DNA from 3 places in the Nonomuraea sp. NPDC054003 genome. Region 2 is predicted to be linked to each of the others. Evidence: riboswitches for the same ligand, from Rfam matches in the RefSeq annotation. Region 2 holds a riboswitch; each other region holds the start of a gene.
What was found. Region 2 has a riboswitch for cyclic di-AMP ahead of ACZ6YG_RS38340 (coiled-coil domain-containing protein). Riboswitches for the same ligand answer to the same signal wherever they lie in the genome.
Positions count from the first base shown of each region.

Region 1: linked by a shared signal. The riboswitch ahead of ACZ6YG_RS16680 (CHAP domain-containing protein) and the one ahead of ACZ6YG_RS38340 (coiled-coil domain-containing protein) in region 2 are both predicted to bind cyclic di-AMP.
Region 3: linked by a shared signal. The riboswitch ahead of ACZ6YG_RS13445 (D-alanyl-D-alanine carboxypeptidase family protein) and the one ahead of ACZ6YG_RS38340 (coiled-coil domain-containing protein) in region 2 are both predicted to bind cyclic di-AMP.

Region 1 covers NZ_JBVJKR010000006.1:29,607-34,448, forward strand. Annotated here, with positions in the region: gene ACZ6YG_RS16675 (MFS transporter) at 1-1,404, shown strand, start outside; cyclic di-AMP (ydaO/yuaA leader) riboswitch at 1,612-1,760, shown strand; gene ACZ6YG_RS16680 (CHAP domain-containing protein) at 1,774-2,448, shown strand; partial or broken gene ACZ6YG_RS16685 (DUF4328 domain-containing protein) at 2,477-2,752, shown strand; gene ACZ6YG_RS16690 (maltokinase N-terminal cap-like domain-containing protein) at 2,749-4,089, opposite strand; gene treS (maltose alpha-D-glucosyltransferase) at 4,093-4,842, opposite strand, start outside.
Region 2 covers NZ_JBVJKR010000019.1:156,449-161,290, forward strand. Annotated here, with positions in the region: gene ACZ6YG_RS38330 (sensor histidine kinase) at 1-1,101, shown strand, start outside; gene ACZ6YG_RS38335 (response regulator) at 1,098-1,742, shown strand; gene ACZ6YG_RS38340 (coiled-coil domain-containing protein) at 1,760-2,722, opposite strand; cyclic di-AMP (ydaO/yuaA leader) riboswitch at 2,728-2,867, opposite strand; gene galT (galactose-1-phosphate uridylyltransferase) at 2,938-4,020, opposite strand; gene ACZ6YG_RS38350 (DeoR/GlpR family DNA-binding transcription regulator) at 4,017-4,796, opposite strand.
Region 3 covers NZ_JBVJKR010000004.1:605,959-610,800, forward strand. Annotated here, with positions in the region: gene ACZ6YG_RS13425 (alpha/beta hydrolase family protein) at 1-465, opposite strand, end outside; gene ACZ6YG_RS13430 (TetR/AcrR family transcriptional regulator) at 611-1,195, shown strand; gene ACZ6YG_RS13435 (family 43 glycosylhydrolase) at 1,209-2,660, opposite strand; gene ACZ6YG_RS13440 (hypothetical protein) at 2,881-3,321, shown strand; cyclic di-AMP (ydaO/yuaA leader) riboswitch at 3,430-3,563, shown strand; gene ACZ6YG_RS13445 (D-alanyl-D-alanine carboxypeptidase family protein) at 3,576-4,469, shown strand; gene ACZ6YG_RS13450 (DoxX family protein) at 4,575-4,842, shown strand, end outside.

The DNA.
Region 1 (4,842 bases), on a different contig from region 2:
GAGGACCTCCGGCCCACCGGGGCGCAGCTGCTGTGGATCAACGACATCTACGGGTTCCTGATCGCCGGGTTCCTCATCCCCATGGGCACGCTGGGCGACCGGATCGGGCGCAGGCGGCTGCTGCTGATCGGGGCCGCGGCCTTCGCGCTCGCCTCCGCCGCGGCCGCGTACGCGCCGAGCGCCGAAGTGCTCATCGCCGCCCGCGCCGCGCTGGGCGTGGCGGGCGCGACGCTCATGCCCTCGACACTGTCGCTGATCCGCACCATGTTCCACGACCCCGCCCAGCGGACGACCGCGATCAGCCTGTGGATGGTCGGCTTCACCGGCGGCATGGTGATCGGGCCGCTGCTCGGCGGGTCACTGCTGGAGACCTTCTGGTGGGGGGCGGCGTTCCTGCTCGGGGTGCCGGTGATGGCCGTGCTGCTGGTGGCGGGGCCGCTGCTGCTGCCCGAGTACCGCTCGCCCGCCGTGGGCCGGATCGACGCGCCCAGCGTGGTGCTGTCGGTCGCGGCCGCGCTCGCGGTCACCTACGGGGTGAAGGAGCTGGCCGCCGGCGGGGCGGGCGCCGTCGCGCCGCTCTCCCTGGTAGCCGGGACGGCGCTGGCGGTGGTCTTCGTACGAAGGCAGCGCGGGCTGGCCGAACCCCTGCTCGACCTGCGGCTGTTCGCCGAGCGGCGCTTCTCCGGGGCGCTGGGCACGCTGATGCTGGTCATCCTGGTGGGGCCGGGGATCGGCCTGCTGACGGCGCAGTACCTGCAACTCGTGCTCGGCCTGTCGCCGCTGGAGGCCGGGCTGTGGACGCTGCCCAACGCGGTGGCGATCATCTTCGGGTTCGTGGCGACCCCGGCGCTGGCGCGGCGGGTCCGGCCCGCGGTCCTCGCGGCCGGGGGACTGGTGCTCGGCGCGGCAGGGGTCCTGCTCCTCACGATGGCAGGCACGTCGGGGCTCGCCGCGCTGGTGACCGGGCAGACGCTGTTCTTCCTGGGCGGCTCGCCGCTGCTCGTGCTGGGCATCGACATCGTGGTCGGCGCGGCGCCGCCGGAGCGCTCCGGCTCGGCGGCGGCGCTGTCGGAGACCGCCCAGGAGTTCGGCGGCGCGGCCGGGCTGGCCGTCTTCGGGAGCATCGCCGCCGCCGTCTACCAGGCCCGCCTGCGCGTACCGGAGGAAGTCCCCGCGGAGGCGGCGGCAGCGGCCCGCGACACCCTGGGCGGCGCCATGGCCGTCGCGTCCGCTCAGCCCGCCTCCGTCGCCGCCACGCTCGCGGAGGCGGCCAGGGCCGCCTTCACCACGAGCCTCACGGTCACGGCGGCGGCCGCCTCGGTCGTCCTGCTCGCCGCGGCGATCCTGGCGGCCACCGCCCTGCGCCACGTCCCCCGGCTCGGCTCCTCGCCCGACGGTTCGTAACCGGATCGAAGGTAAAGAATTCGTGCGGGATCCCCCATGTCATAGGGGATCCCGTCGTCGGGGTCCGTCCCGCGCTTGCCCTTTCCCTTGCGCGACGATTACCTTCGGACCCATCGATGGCACGCGCTTGAGCAGCGCTTTTAGGTAAGCCCCCGCGCGTTGCCGATGAATTGCCGAGACCGCGCCCACCCGCGCACATGCGGGAACACGGCGCGGCCGCCGAATCCGCCCTCTGGCGGAACCGGGGACCCACCTTTCTCTGGGGTGAATCGGTCGCTCTTCACCAAGGGCGCACCGTAGGGCACTTCCACGCCCGAACCCGACAGCTAACCCGGTAGGCGGCATGGAAGCAAGGAGCAATCCCCGAGCATGGTCAAGCACATCTTCGATCGCATCCCGTCCACCTCCCGCCTGGCCCTGGGCGCCACCCTGGCACTCGGCGCCGCCTTCGCCGGCACCTCCGCCGCCGCCACCGCGGCCGCCGCCTCCCCCTCCCAGCCCCACCCGGTCGCCCAGCAGCACAGCAGCGCCGGCCAGGCCACCGCCGTCAGCGCGAGCACCGTCCTGCAGGTCGCCGAGTCGCAGATCGGCGTCACCGAGGACGCCGCCGGCGGCGGCACCAAGTTCCACCAGTGGTACATGTCCTCCCCGCGCGCGGCCGAGACCCTGGCCCGTGACGGCGGCGGCACGCCCGCGCTGTACGCCAACGCCCCCTGGTGCGCGATGTTCGTGTCCTGGGTCGGCGAGCAGGCCGGCGCCCGCTCCACGATCGGCTGGGACGCCTACACCGTCACCCACGCCCAGTGGTTCAAGGACAACAACCGCTGGGGCAGCGAGGCCAAGCCCGGCAGCGTCGTCTTCTTCGACTGGGGCGGCAGCAAGAACATCAGCGCCGTCGACCACGTCGGCCTGGTGAAGAAGGACAACGGCGACGGCACGATCACCACGATCGAGGGCAACACCGGCAACGGCAAGGTCGAGGAGCGCATCCGGCCCGTGTCCCACGTGGCCGGCTACGGCTACCCCGAGTACAAGGCCGCCTGAACGGCCTGACAACCGCGCCAGCCATCGGGACGAGAACGATCCTTGGCCGCGCTCGGGGCTGGTCACGCTCTGGTGGGCGCTCTGGCTGATCGGCAACTGGGTGGCGCTCGTGGCCGGGCGGCTGTTCTTCAACGCCGAAGAGCTGGAGTCCATGGCGTCGGCGGCCAGGTTCGACGTGCTGAGCTGCGCGCTGATGCTGGTGGCGGCGGTGCCGGCGGCCCTGGTGGTCCTGCGGATCAGCAACGCGCAGGAGGCGCGGCGCCCCGCCGCTCCGGTGTCGCCCTTCGAGAGCCCGGCCGTCTAGCGGAAGGCGGCCAAGGGGATCGACACCCAGGTGGGGCGGTTGCGGGCCTCGTACACGACCTCGTAGACCGCCTTCGACAGTTCGAACGCGCGCAGCAGCGCCGTGTCGGCGGGGGTGATGACGCCGCCGCCCTCGGCGTAGCCCTCAAGGAACGCGGCCCTGTTGCGCTTGGCCCACTCCTCGGCCATCGGCTCCAGGCGGGCCGCCTCGGAGTGGTCCGCCAGCAGGTGCCTGGCCGCGTAGTCGAACGAGCGCAGCATGCCGGCCACGTCGCGCAGCGGCGAGGAGAGCGCGCGGCGCTCGGCCAGCGGCTGGCCGGGCTCGCCCTCGAAGTCGAGCACCACCCAGTCGGTGGTGGTGCGCATGACCTGGCCCAGGTGGTAGTCGCCGTGCACCCGCTGGACGCGCACCTCGGTGGTCAGCTCCTCGGCCCGGTGGTAGGCGAGCTCCAGGGCGGGCACGTGCTCGCGCAGCTCGGGGACCTCGCCCACGGCGCGGCCGAGCTGCCGCCTGAAGTCCTCGGCCATCCGCTTGATCTCGTGCGGCTCCATCACCTCCGTGCCGAACGCCTCGCGCAGCTCGTGGTGGACGCGGGCGGTGGCCGCGCCGAGCCGGCCCGCCTCTGCGGCGAAGTCGCCGCCCGCCTCCGCGGCGGGGAGGCCGGGCAGCGAGTTGTAGAGGTCGCGCACGCTGGTGAGCGCCAGGTCCCAGCCGTCGGTGGAGTTCGACAGGAACTCCTGCATGATCGCCAGCGTGGTCGGGGTCTCGTCGAGGTCGGTCTCGATCCACCCGTACGGCTGCGCGATGTGCGGCGCCTGCCTGATCGCGAGCGCGGTGACGATCTCCAGCTCCGGGTTGACGCCGGGGACGAGCCGGCGGAAGAGCTTGCAGATGTACTCCTCGCCGAACACCAGCGAGGTGTTGGACTGCTCGGCCCCCAGCACCAGGCTGCGCTGGGTGGTGTCGATCTCGACGCCGGGCAGGTGGTGGAACCGCACGCCCGCCCGGCCCGAGCCGGCCGCCATCGACTCCAGGATCCAGCGGGTCAGCTCGTGGTCGTGGACGGCGTCGTACACCACGCATTCCCCGTCGTCCGCCGCGTACGGCCCGATGAAGGCGTGGGTGAGGGTGTCGGGAAGCTCCCTGCGCAGGCCGAGCAGGAGCTGGTAGCGCTCGCGGGACCCCTCCTGCCACACCGACACGATCAGGTGGCGCAGGCTCGGGTCGCCCGCCTCGATGACGACGTCGGAGTCGATCGACAGCGAGTCGATCGGGCGCCCCTTGCCGCCGAACCAGCGTTGGCGTGCGATCCATGCGGCAAGGAGCTCCTCCAGCACGTCCTACTCCTCCTGGGTGTGGGCCGGCGGCAAAGTGAACCAGTAGAACCCATGCCCAGGGAGCGTCAAAAGATACGGAAGTTCGCCAATCGGTGGAAACGGCACGCCACCCATGGTCTCCACGGGCGAGACGCCGACGAACCTGCGCAGGTCCAGCTCCACCGGCTGCGGGAAGCGGGACAGGTTGTTCACGCAGAGCATGCGGTCGTCGCCCAGCTCGCGGACGAACGCCAGCACGCTCGGGTTGGAGGAGTTGAGCTCGATGAACTCGCCGAGCCCGAACACCGGGTGGCGCTTGCGGATCTCGATCATCCGGCGGGTCCAGTGGAGCAGCGAGCCGGCGTTCTTCTGCTGGGCCTCGACGTTGAGCCCCTGGTAGCCGTAGATCGGGTCCATGATCACCGGCAGGTAGAGGCGGCCGGGGTCGCAGTCGGAGAAGCCCGCGTTGCGGTCCGGGTCCCACTGCATGGGGGTGCGGACGCCGTCGCGGTCGCCGAGCCAGATGTTGTCGCCCATGCCGATCTCGTCGCCGTAGTAGAGCACCGGCGAGCCGGGCAGCGAGAGCAGCAGGGCGGTGAACAGCTCGATCTGGTTGCGGTCGTTCTCCAGCAGGGGCGCCAGCCGGCGGCGGATGCCGACGTTCGCCCGCATACGGGGGTCTTTGGCGTATTCGGTATACATATAGTCGCGTTCTTCGTCCGTGACCATTTCGAGGGTCAGCTCGTCGTGGTTGCGGAGGAAGATTCCCCACTG
Region 2 (4,842 bases):
GGCATGTTCACCCTGCGTCCCGGCTGGTGGGGCCGGCCACGGACCATGGGGGTGTTCGTCGCGGGGCTGCTCGTGATCACCGCGGTCCTGGTGATCCGTCATCCCCTCTTCGGGCTCTTCACCCCCGCCGCCTACATCTACTCCTTCACGGTCCTGCGCTGGCCGTGGCGGCTGCTGGGGGTGGCCGCCACGGCGGTCCTGGCCGGTACGGCGCAGGCGTCCAACATCCCCACGACCGACGTCCTCGGCCTGACGCTGGCCGTGATCGTCATCGCCTTCAACATCGCCATGATGTGCGCCTGCGCCTGGGGCCTGTGGCTCGCCGAGAAGGAGGAGGAGCGGCGCGAGCAGACCCTCGGAGAGCTGAGCCGGACGAACCGGCTGCTGGAGGCGTCGCTCGCCGAGAACGCCGGCCTGCACGCCCAGCTGCTCGCCCAGGCCAGGGAGGCGGGCGTGCTCGACGAGCGTCGGCGGATGGCCCGCGAGATCCATGACACCCTGGCGCAGGGGCTCACCGGCATCATCGCGCAGCTCCAGGCGGCCGAGCAGATGCACGAGGTCCCGGCGCCGTGGCGCCGGCCCTTCGACGCCGTCAAGAACCTGGCGAGGGAGAGCCTGGCCGAGGCGCGGCGCTCGGTCGACGCGCTCCGGCCCGAGCCGCTGCGGACCGCGCGCCTGAGCGACGCCCTCGCCGACGTCGCCGGCCGGTGGTCGAGGCTGCACGGGCTCGCCGTTCACGTCACGACGACCGGCACGGCGCTGCCGATGACACCGGAGGCCGAGTTCGCGCTGCTGCGCACGGCCCAGGAGGCACTGGCCAACGTGGCCAAGCACGCGCACGCGACCAGGGTCGGCGTGACCCTGTCCTACCTGGACCACGAGGTCGCGCTGGACGTACGTGACGACGGCAGGGGCTTCGACCCCGCGGGTCTCGACACGGACGACGGGTCACCGCCGCCCCGCGGCGGCGGATTCGGCCTGACCATCATGCGTCAGCGCGTCGAAGGACTGTCCGGCACGCTGCGGATCGAGTCCGAGCCCGGCGCCGGCACCGGGATCTCGGCCTGCGTCCCCACCCTGCCGGCCGGGAGCCACGCATGACCGATCACGCGGCCACGGTCCGGTTGTTGATCGCGGACGACCATCCCGTCGTCAGGGACGGGCTGAGCAGCATGTTCGCCTCCGCGCCGGGATTCGAGGTGCTGGGCGAGGCGGCGGACGGCGCCGCGGCCGTACGGCTCGCCCAGGAGCTCCGGCCCGACGTGATCCTGATGGACCTGCGCATGCCGGGCATGGACGGGCTGACCGCGATCAACGAGCTGACCAGGCTGGGCGTCACCGCGCGCGTGCTGGTCCTGACGACCTACGACACCGACACCCACGTCCTCCCGGCGATCGAGGCGGGTGCGACCGGCTACCTGCTCAAGGACTCCCCCCGGGAGGAGTTGCTGCGAGGCGCGCGGGCCGCCGCCAAGGGAGAGAGCGTGCTGTCCCCCTCGGTGGCGGCACGGCTGATGAACCGGGTCAGGACCCCCGCGCCGCAGCTGCTCAGCCGTCGTGAGCTCGAGGTCCTCGAACTCGTGGCGGCCGGGAACACCAACCGTGAGGCGGCCGCCCGGCTGTTCATCACCGAGGCCACGGTCAAGAGTCACCTCCTGAACATCTACGCCAAGCTGGGCGTGGGGGACCGCGCCGCCGCCGTCACCGAGGCGTTCAACCGAGGGCTGCTCGTCCCGCGATGACGCTGGAGACCCCCTTCTCAGTGCATCGAGATGTGCACGTGGTCGAAGTGGTTCTCGGTGATGCTGCCCCGGTCGGACATGCCGCTCCAGCCCGAGCCGTGGTTGATCCGCTGCTTCCAGATCACGTACTTCACGCCCAGCTTGCCGCGGTTCTGCACGGCCCATTCGGCGATGCGGTCGCCGAGGGCCGTGTTGGTCCCTGACGGCATCGAGCCGCCGGTGCTCATCATGAAGTCGCAGGCCCGGCCCAGCGGATGCTCGCCGCTCGACCCGGAGCGGAAGCAGCCCACGCTGAACGGCAGGGCGAAGTTCTTCGCGATCTCGGTCTTCATCAGCCGGGTGCGGGGCGTGATGTTGTCGGCGCCCGACGGGAGCTGCGGCGCCCAGGTGCCGTCGGAACGGCGGCCGGTGGCGATCGGCACCAGATCTTCCAGCTTCTTCTCGATGTCCTTGATGACGCCCTCGGCCTCTTCGCGCTGGCCGGCCACCTCGGCGGCGTCGGACTCGATCTCCTTGGTCAGCGCCGTGGCCTCGTCGGCCGCCTTCTTCGTCTCGTCGCGGGCCTCGGCCACCTTGTCGACCAGCGCCTGCTGCTCGGCCGTGAGCTGCGCCAGCAGGGCGGCGTTGCGGCCGTCGGGCAACTGGATCAGGCTCGGCAGCTGCATGCCACCGCTCTGGTATTGCAGCAGGGCCAGCTCGGCGACCCGGTCCTCGGCGGAGCTCAGGGTCTGCTCGGCGGTGGCCAGCCGTTTGTCGGCCTCCTCCGCCGCCTTGCGGGCCTCGGCCAGCTCGACGCGCTTGAGGTTGTAGCGCTCGATCAGCTTGTCGACCTTGGCGTTGAGCTGCTTCAGCTCCCTGCGGAGCTGCTGCTCGCCGGGCTTGGGGTCCGCCGCCGCGGACGTGGTAAGGGCCGGGGTGAAAAGCACCGCCGCGGCGGTGACGAAACCGATGGCAAGATGCGCGGGGGACGCTGCCGCCACGTGATGGGTCCTCTCCCTCTGCCGGCCGGGTTAGCTGACGGGTTCGGGTACGGGAGCGCTCCCTACCACCGAAGTGGATTCACCCCAAGTGCGATTGGGTCCCCGGCTCCTGGGCAACTCGCCCAGGATTAGGCATGTTCACACGGCGCTTTACGGTCGTGCTGGAAGGGATAGTAGTGGTAGATCACAAGTAATGCGAGTCAAACGGAAATCTCTTAGTGATCTACCTGTGATCGAAGCATGCGTGCGGCTTCTTCGGGGAGCACGTCGTTGACGAACGCGCCCATGGCCGACTCGGATCCTGCCAGATACTTCAGCTTGCCCGGGGCCCGCCTGATGGAGAACAGCTCCAGGTGCAGGTAGCCCAGCTCGCGGTCCTGCCGGACCGGCGCCTGGTGCCAGGCCGAGATGTACGGCATCGGCACCCCGAACAGCCCGTCCAGCGCGCGCAGCACCGAGGTGTAGAGCGGGGCGAACGCGGACCGCTCGGCCTCCGACAGCGCCGCCAGGTCGGGCACCTGCCGGTGCGGGTAGAGGTGCACCTCGAACGGCCAGCGCGCGGCCGCCGGCACGAACGCCGTCCACAGCTCGTTGGCCGCCACCACCCGGACCCCGGCCACCCGCTCGGCGGCCAGCACGTCCGCGTACAGGTTGCGGCCCTGTCGCCGCTCCGCGTACCGCCGGGCCGCCCCGAGCTGCAGCTTGGTGCGCGGCGTCACGTACGGGTACGCGTAGATCTGCCCGTGCGGGTGGAAGAGCGTGATGCCGATCTCCTCGCCCCGGTTCTCGAAGCAGAAGACCTGCTCGACGCCCTCCAGCGCGGACAGCTCGGCCGTACGGTCGGCCCAGGCCTCCATGACCAGCTCCACCCGGTCGTCGGAGAGCTGGGAGAAGGACGAGTCGTGCGTCGAGGTGAAGCACACAACCTCGCACCGCCCCATGCCCGGCCGGACCTCGCTCAGCCCCCCGACATCCTGATAAGTCCCGAGATTGCCGGAGAAGGAGGGGAAGCGGTTCTCGAACACGACCACGTCGTAGTCGTACGCCGGGATCTCCGACGCCCGCGTGTCGGACGACGGGCACAGCGGGCACTCGTCGGGCGGCGGCAGGAACGTCCGGGTCTGCCGGTGGCCCGCCATCGCGATCCACTCCTCGGTCAGCGGGTCGTAGCGCAGCTCCGACGCCACCGGCCGCGGGTCCAGCGGCCGCCGGTCGATCGCGCTGCGGTCGGCGCCGTCGCTCCGGTCGAAGTAGATGAGCTCCCGGCCGTCGGCCAGCTCGGTGATGGTGCGCTTCACGCCGCCCCCTCTGCGATGATCAACTCTCCGGCCCTGTCGGCCAGCTCCCTGCGTGCCTCCTCGGGCAGCCCCGCGTCGCTGATGACCACGTCGGCCTCCGTCAGCTCGGCGATGGTGCTGATGCCGACCGTGTTCCACTTGGTGTGGTCGGCCGGCACCACGAGCCGGTGCGCGGCGCTGACCAGCTCACGGTCGGTCTCGGACTCCAGCAGGTTGGGAGTGGTGAACCCGGCGCGCAGGCTCATCCCGTGCACCCCGAGGAAGAGCGTGTCGACGTGCAGGCGGCGGATCGCGGCCACCGCGACCGGGCCGACGAGCGCGTCGGAGGGGGTGCGCACGCCGCCGGTGAGCACGACCGTGCGGTCGGCGCGGGCGTTGCGGTGGAAGACGTCGGCCACCGGGATCGAGTTGGTGATCACGGTGAGCTCGGGCACGCCGATCAGATGGTGGGCCAGCGCCCAGGTGGTGGTGCCGGCGGACAGGGCGACCGCGGTGCCGGGGCGCACGAGCTGGGCCGCGCGGCGCGCGATGGCCTCCTTCTCCTGCTGCTGCCTGGCCGACTTGGCGGTGAAGCCGGGCTCCTCGGTGGAGCCGGGGCCGACCGCGGTGGCGCCGCCGTGGACCTTCTCCAGCAGCCCCCGGTCGGCGAGCACCTCCAGGTCCCGGCGGATGGTCATGTCGGAGACGCCGAGCTCGCGCACGAGGTCGGCCACCCGGACACCGCCCTTGCTGCGCACGCGTTCGAGGATCGCCTGCTGGCGCTGCTGTGCGAGCACGCCCCCGCTCCTTCCAACAGATTCCACCAAATTATGACACGAATAT
Region 3 (4,842 bases), on a different contig from region 2:
CCGCGCGCCCAGCAGCATGCTCGCCGTCTGGGCGCCCCAGGAGTGCCCGGCCACGGCGACGCGGCTCCGGTCCAGACGCCCGCTCAGGCCGGGGACGGCGGCTTCGACCAGGTCGAGGTGGTCGAGTACGCGCTTCAGGTCCTCGACCCGGAACCGCCAGATCAGCGGTGTACGGGGATCGTCGGGCGGAAGGTTCAGCGTCCTGGAGTCGAGATGGGTGGGCTGGACCACCGCGAAGCCGTGGGCGGCCCAGAAGCCGGCCAGCGGGTCGTACCCGTCCATCGACCAGCCGAAGCCGTGCGAGAAGACGATGATCGGCAGGTCGCGCCCGGCGGCGGGCGCGGACACGCGCACCTGGAGGTCCTCACCCCGGCCGGGGGCCGGCAGCACCACCGGCCGCGCCGAGAGGACCGGGATGGGCGCGCCCTGGGCCGCGTGCGCGGGCGCGATGACTGATCGGCTCATAAGAAGGTCTTCCTCGTTCGTGGGTGAAGTGGCCGGCGTGGTTGGCCGGCGGGCGCCCGCTCTGGCATCATGAAGAAAACGGGACAGCGTCCCGTTTGACGATACGGGACACTGTCCCGTTTAGCAACACCGGAGGCACGGCGCGATGAACGACGGCGAGCGGGGCGCGGGGCGAGCGGCCCGGCCCAAACGGGCGGACGCCCGCCGCAACGAGAAGAACCTGCTCGACGCGGCCGGAGAGGTCTTCGTGACGTCGGGCGTCGACGCGCCGATACGCGACATCGCGGCCAAGGCGGGCGTCGGCACGGCCACGATCTACCGCCACTTCCCGACGCGGGCGGATCTGATCATCGCCGTCTACCGGCACCAGGTCGAGGCCTGCGCCGAGGCCGGTCCGGCCCTGCTGGCGACCAGTGCCACGCCGTACGCCGCCCTGGAGCGCTGGATCAACCTCTTCGTGGACTTCCTGGTCACCAAGCACGGGCTCGCCGCCGTCCTCCAGTCCGACAACGCCGGCTTCGACGCCCTGCACGCCTACTTCCTCGACCGGCTCGTGCCCGTGTGCGCCCGGTTGCTCGAAGCGGCGGCCGCCGCCGGCGAGATCCGCCCCGGCCAGGACGCCCTCGAACTCATGCGGGGCATCGGGAACCTCTGCGTCGGCGCCGGCGATCCCCGCTACGACGCCCGCCGCATGGTCGGGCTCCTCGTCGCGGGGCTGCGCCTCGGCTAGGACCGTCTCCTGGTCAGGAGACGGTCCACTGCTGGGCGTTGTTGCCGTTGCAGGTCCACTGCCGTACTTCGGAGCCCGGGGCGGTGCCGAAGTTGTAGTTGTCCAGGCACAGGCCGCTGTGCCGGTTGGTGAGGGTGGAGTAGCCGCCTCCCACGGACGTGACGCGCCATTGCTGGACGGCCAGGCCGTTGCAGGTCCACTGGCGTACCTCGGAACCTGGGGTGGTGCCGAAGTTGTAGTTGTCCAGGCACAGGCCGCTGTGCCGGTTGGTGATCGTGGAGTAGCCGTCGGCGGCCGGGGTGATCTGCCAGTCCTGCGTGGCGAGGCCGTTGCAGGTCCACTGGCGGACCTCCGCGCCCGGCGTGGTCACCCAGTTGTAGTCGTCCAGGCAGAGGCCGCTGTGCCGGTTGCGGATCCGCGCCGTGGCAGGGGTGGGCTCGCCCGAGGGGCCGGGGATCACGGTCGAGGTCGAGACGGGGACGCCGAGGTCGGGCGTGCCGTCGGCGTTCCAGGAGATCTTCTGCACCCGGGTGGTGCGGGTGGTGCCGCAGCCCTGGCTCGACGAGGAGTTGGCGTGGTAGGCGATCCAGGTCTCGGTGCCGTCGGGCGAGGTGAAGAAGGAGTGGTGGCCGGGGCCGTAGACGCCGTTCGCGTCGTTGCGCTGGAAGATCGGGCTGGCGAACTTGGTCCAGGACGCGGCCGACAGCGGGTCACCGCCGCGGTACTCCAGCATGCCGAGCTTGTAGTTGGGACCGTTGCAGTGGCTGGCCGAGTAGGTCAGGAAGGTGCGGCCGCCCCGCTGTAGCGCGAAGGAGCCCTCGTTGACGGCGCCGTTCTGACGCTCCCAGTCCAGGGTCGGGGCCGAGATCCGCCTGCCGAACGCGCTCGCCGTCCACGGGTTCGACATCGGCGCGATGAACAGCGACTGCAGGCCGTCGGACGCGAACGCCGAGAACGTCATGTAGAGGTTGCCGTCGAGCTTGAGCAGGCTGGCGTCGATCGCCCATCCGTTGTCGGGCATCAGGTTGACGATCCCGCGGACGGTGTAGGGCCCCATCGGGTCGGACCCGGCGCTCTCGGCGACGTGGGTGCGGCGGGGCAGGCCGCCCTGCTCCACCGAGTAGTACAGGTACCAGCGGCTCCCGACCATCTCCAGGTGCGGCGCCCACATCGTGTTGCCGCCTGTCCGTACGACGACCTGCTCGGGCGCGCTGCGCAGCCCGGCGATCGTCGCCGAGCGGCGCATGACCACGTCGGAGTTCCACGTCGTGGCGACGTAGTAGTAGAAGCCGTTGTGGAAGACCAGCGTCGGGTCGGCGCTGTTGGGCGTCGGGACGACGGGGTTGGTGAAGGACGGGCCGGGCGCCGCCTGGGCGCGGCCGGTCGTGAACAGGGCTGACAGGACGATCGTGACGACGGCGAGCGTCAGGATCCGGCGCGCCGTGCCCGGCAGGGAAGCCAACACGAGGACTCCTTGGGGGGTGGGGTCGACCAGTTGTGTTAGCGCTAACATAACTGGTTGCTTCGTCGTGCTCACTTGCTGGTGGAGAGATGTGTGCCAAGTGTTAACGCCAACACCACAACCGTCAAGGGCGCCTCCGCCGCCGGCTGGGAGGTAGGACAACCTTCAGAGTGCCTGAAGCTTCCGCTAAGCTTCAGTAACCCTGAAGGTTGGAGGATCGAACGTGAGGGATCACGTCCTGCTGTCCGTGCACGTCCTGGCGGCCATCGTGTTCGTCGGAGGCTCGGCCGTGGCCGCGAGCCTGTTTCCCCGCTACGCCCCCGTTGCGGGCCCGCCGGGCGAGGGCGAGCGCAGCCCGGCCGTGGCCGCCGCCCTGCACCGCATCACCCGCGGCTACAGCCTGTTCGGTCTGGTGGTGCCCGCCGTCGGCATCGTGATGGCCCTCGCGCAGGGCCGGATGGGGGAGCTCTGGATCGTCGCCTCGATGGTGCTGACCGGCGTCGCGGCCGTCCTGCTGGCCACCCAGATCTACCCGCGCCAGCGGGACGCGCTGCGCGACCCGGACGACGGGAGCCGGCTGCGCGCGCTGTCCATGCTCGCCGGCTTCTACAACCTGGTCTGGGCGGCCGTGGTCGTGCTGATGGTCGTCCGGCCGGGAGCGTGACCGGCGATATCGGAGGTCAAGTCCTAATTATGGTGAGTTGCGACGTTTGTCAGATTGCATTACGTTGAGGCTTCATTTGCCCAGACCGTGCGTGCCCCACCCCCGGGGAGCGCACGGCCGCCGAATCCGTTCGCGGAGCCGGGGACCCATTCCCCTCGGGGTGAATCGGCGCACCACGCGCCGTAGGGCACTTCCACGCCCGAACCCGTCAGCTAACCCGGTAGGCGGCATGGAAGCTAGGAGCAAGCCCCCAGATGAACGTCACCCACCGGTTCGGCGGAGCGCTGATCGGCCTCGCCGTCGCCGCCGCGGCGTTGACCGCCGGCAGCACCGCCGCCCACGCCGCCCCGCCGGTCGCCACCCCCGTCGACGCCGCGCAGGCCCCAGCCGCCCCCGCCGTCCTGGCCACGGCCGCCCACCTGGTCGACGCCACCACCGGCCAGGTCCACTTCAGCAAGGAGGCCGACCTGCGCAGGCCGGTCGCCAGCCTCACCAAGATGATGACCGCGTACGTGGTGCTCCAGCGGGCCGAGCCCACCGACGAGGTCGAGGTCACCACCGCCGACGTCGGCTACGCCGCCAGGGGCGGCGCCGCGGTCGCCCACCTGCGCGCCGGCGACACGCTGACCGTCGAGGACATGCTGCACGCGCTCATGCTGCCCTCCGGCGCCGACGCCGCGCACGCGCTCGCGCGCACGTACGGGCCGGGCGTCGAGGAGTTCGTGGCCGCGATGAACGCCACCGCCCGGCAGCTCGGCATGAACGACACGCTGTACGTCAACGCGGACGGCATGCCCTACGGCGGCGGCGGCCACTCCACCGCTCGCGACCAGGTCCGCCTGGCCCAGAAGGTGCTGGAGAACCCGACCCTGGAGAAGGTCACCTCGACCCAGTACCACACCGTCCCCGCGACCTCCGAGCGCCGTTCGTACTCGTGGCGCAACACCAACCGCCTGCTCGGCACCTCCGGCGCGCTCGGCGTCAAGACCGGCTACACCCGCGCCGCCGGTTACACGCTCGCCTTCGCCGCCGATCGGGGCGGCAGCCGGCTCGTCGGCGTCCTCCTCGGCGAGACCAGCTCCAGCCGCCGCTTCCAGACCGCCGAGGCCCTGCTCGGCTGGGCCGGCGCCGCGGCCGCACAGCGATAGCGGTCTCCGTGCGAGCGGCCCGGCCAGGGCCGCTCGCACGGACGGACCGCCGCACCCTCTAGGGTCCTGTTGAACATTTCAAGCCGCGTGAGAACGGGACCCCCCATGAACCTCGCACTGTGGATCGTCGCGGGCCTGCTGGCCGCCGTGTTCGGTGTGGCCGGGCTGATGAAGCTGGCGCAGCCCAAGGAGAGGCTCGCGGCCGCCGGCCTGGCCTGGACGGAGGACTTCTCCGCCGGCGCGGTCAAGGCCATCGGCGGGCTGGAGGTGCTGGCCGCGCTCGGGCTGATCCTGCCGGCGACGTTCGGCGTCGTCCCGATCCTCACCCCGCTGGCGGCGGCCGGGCTGGTCATCGTCATGATCGGCGCCGCGG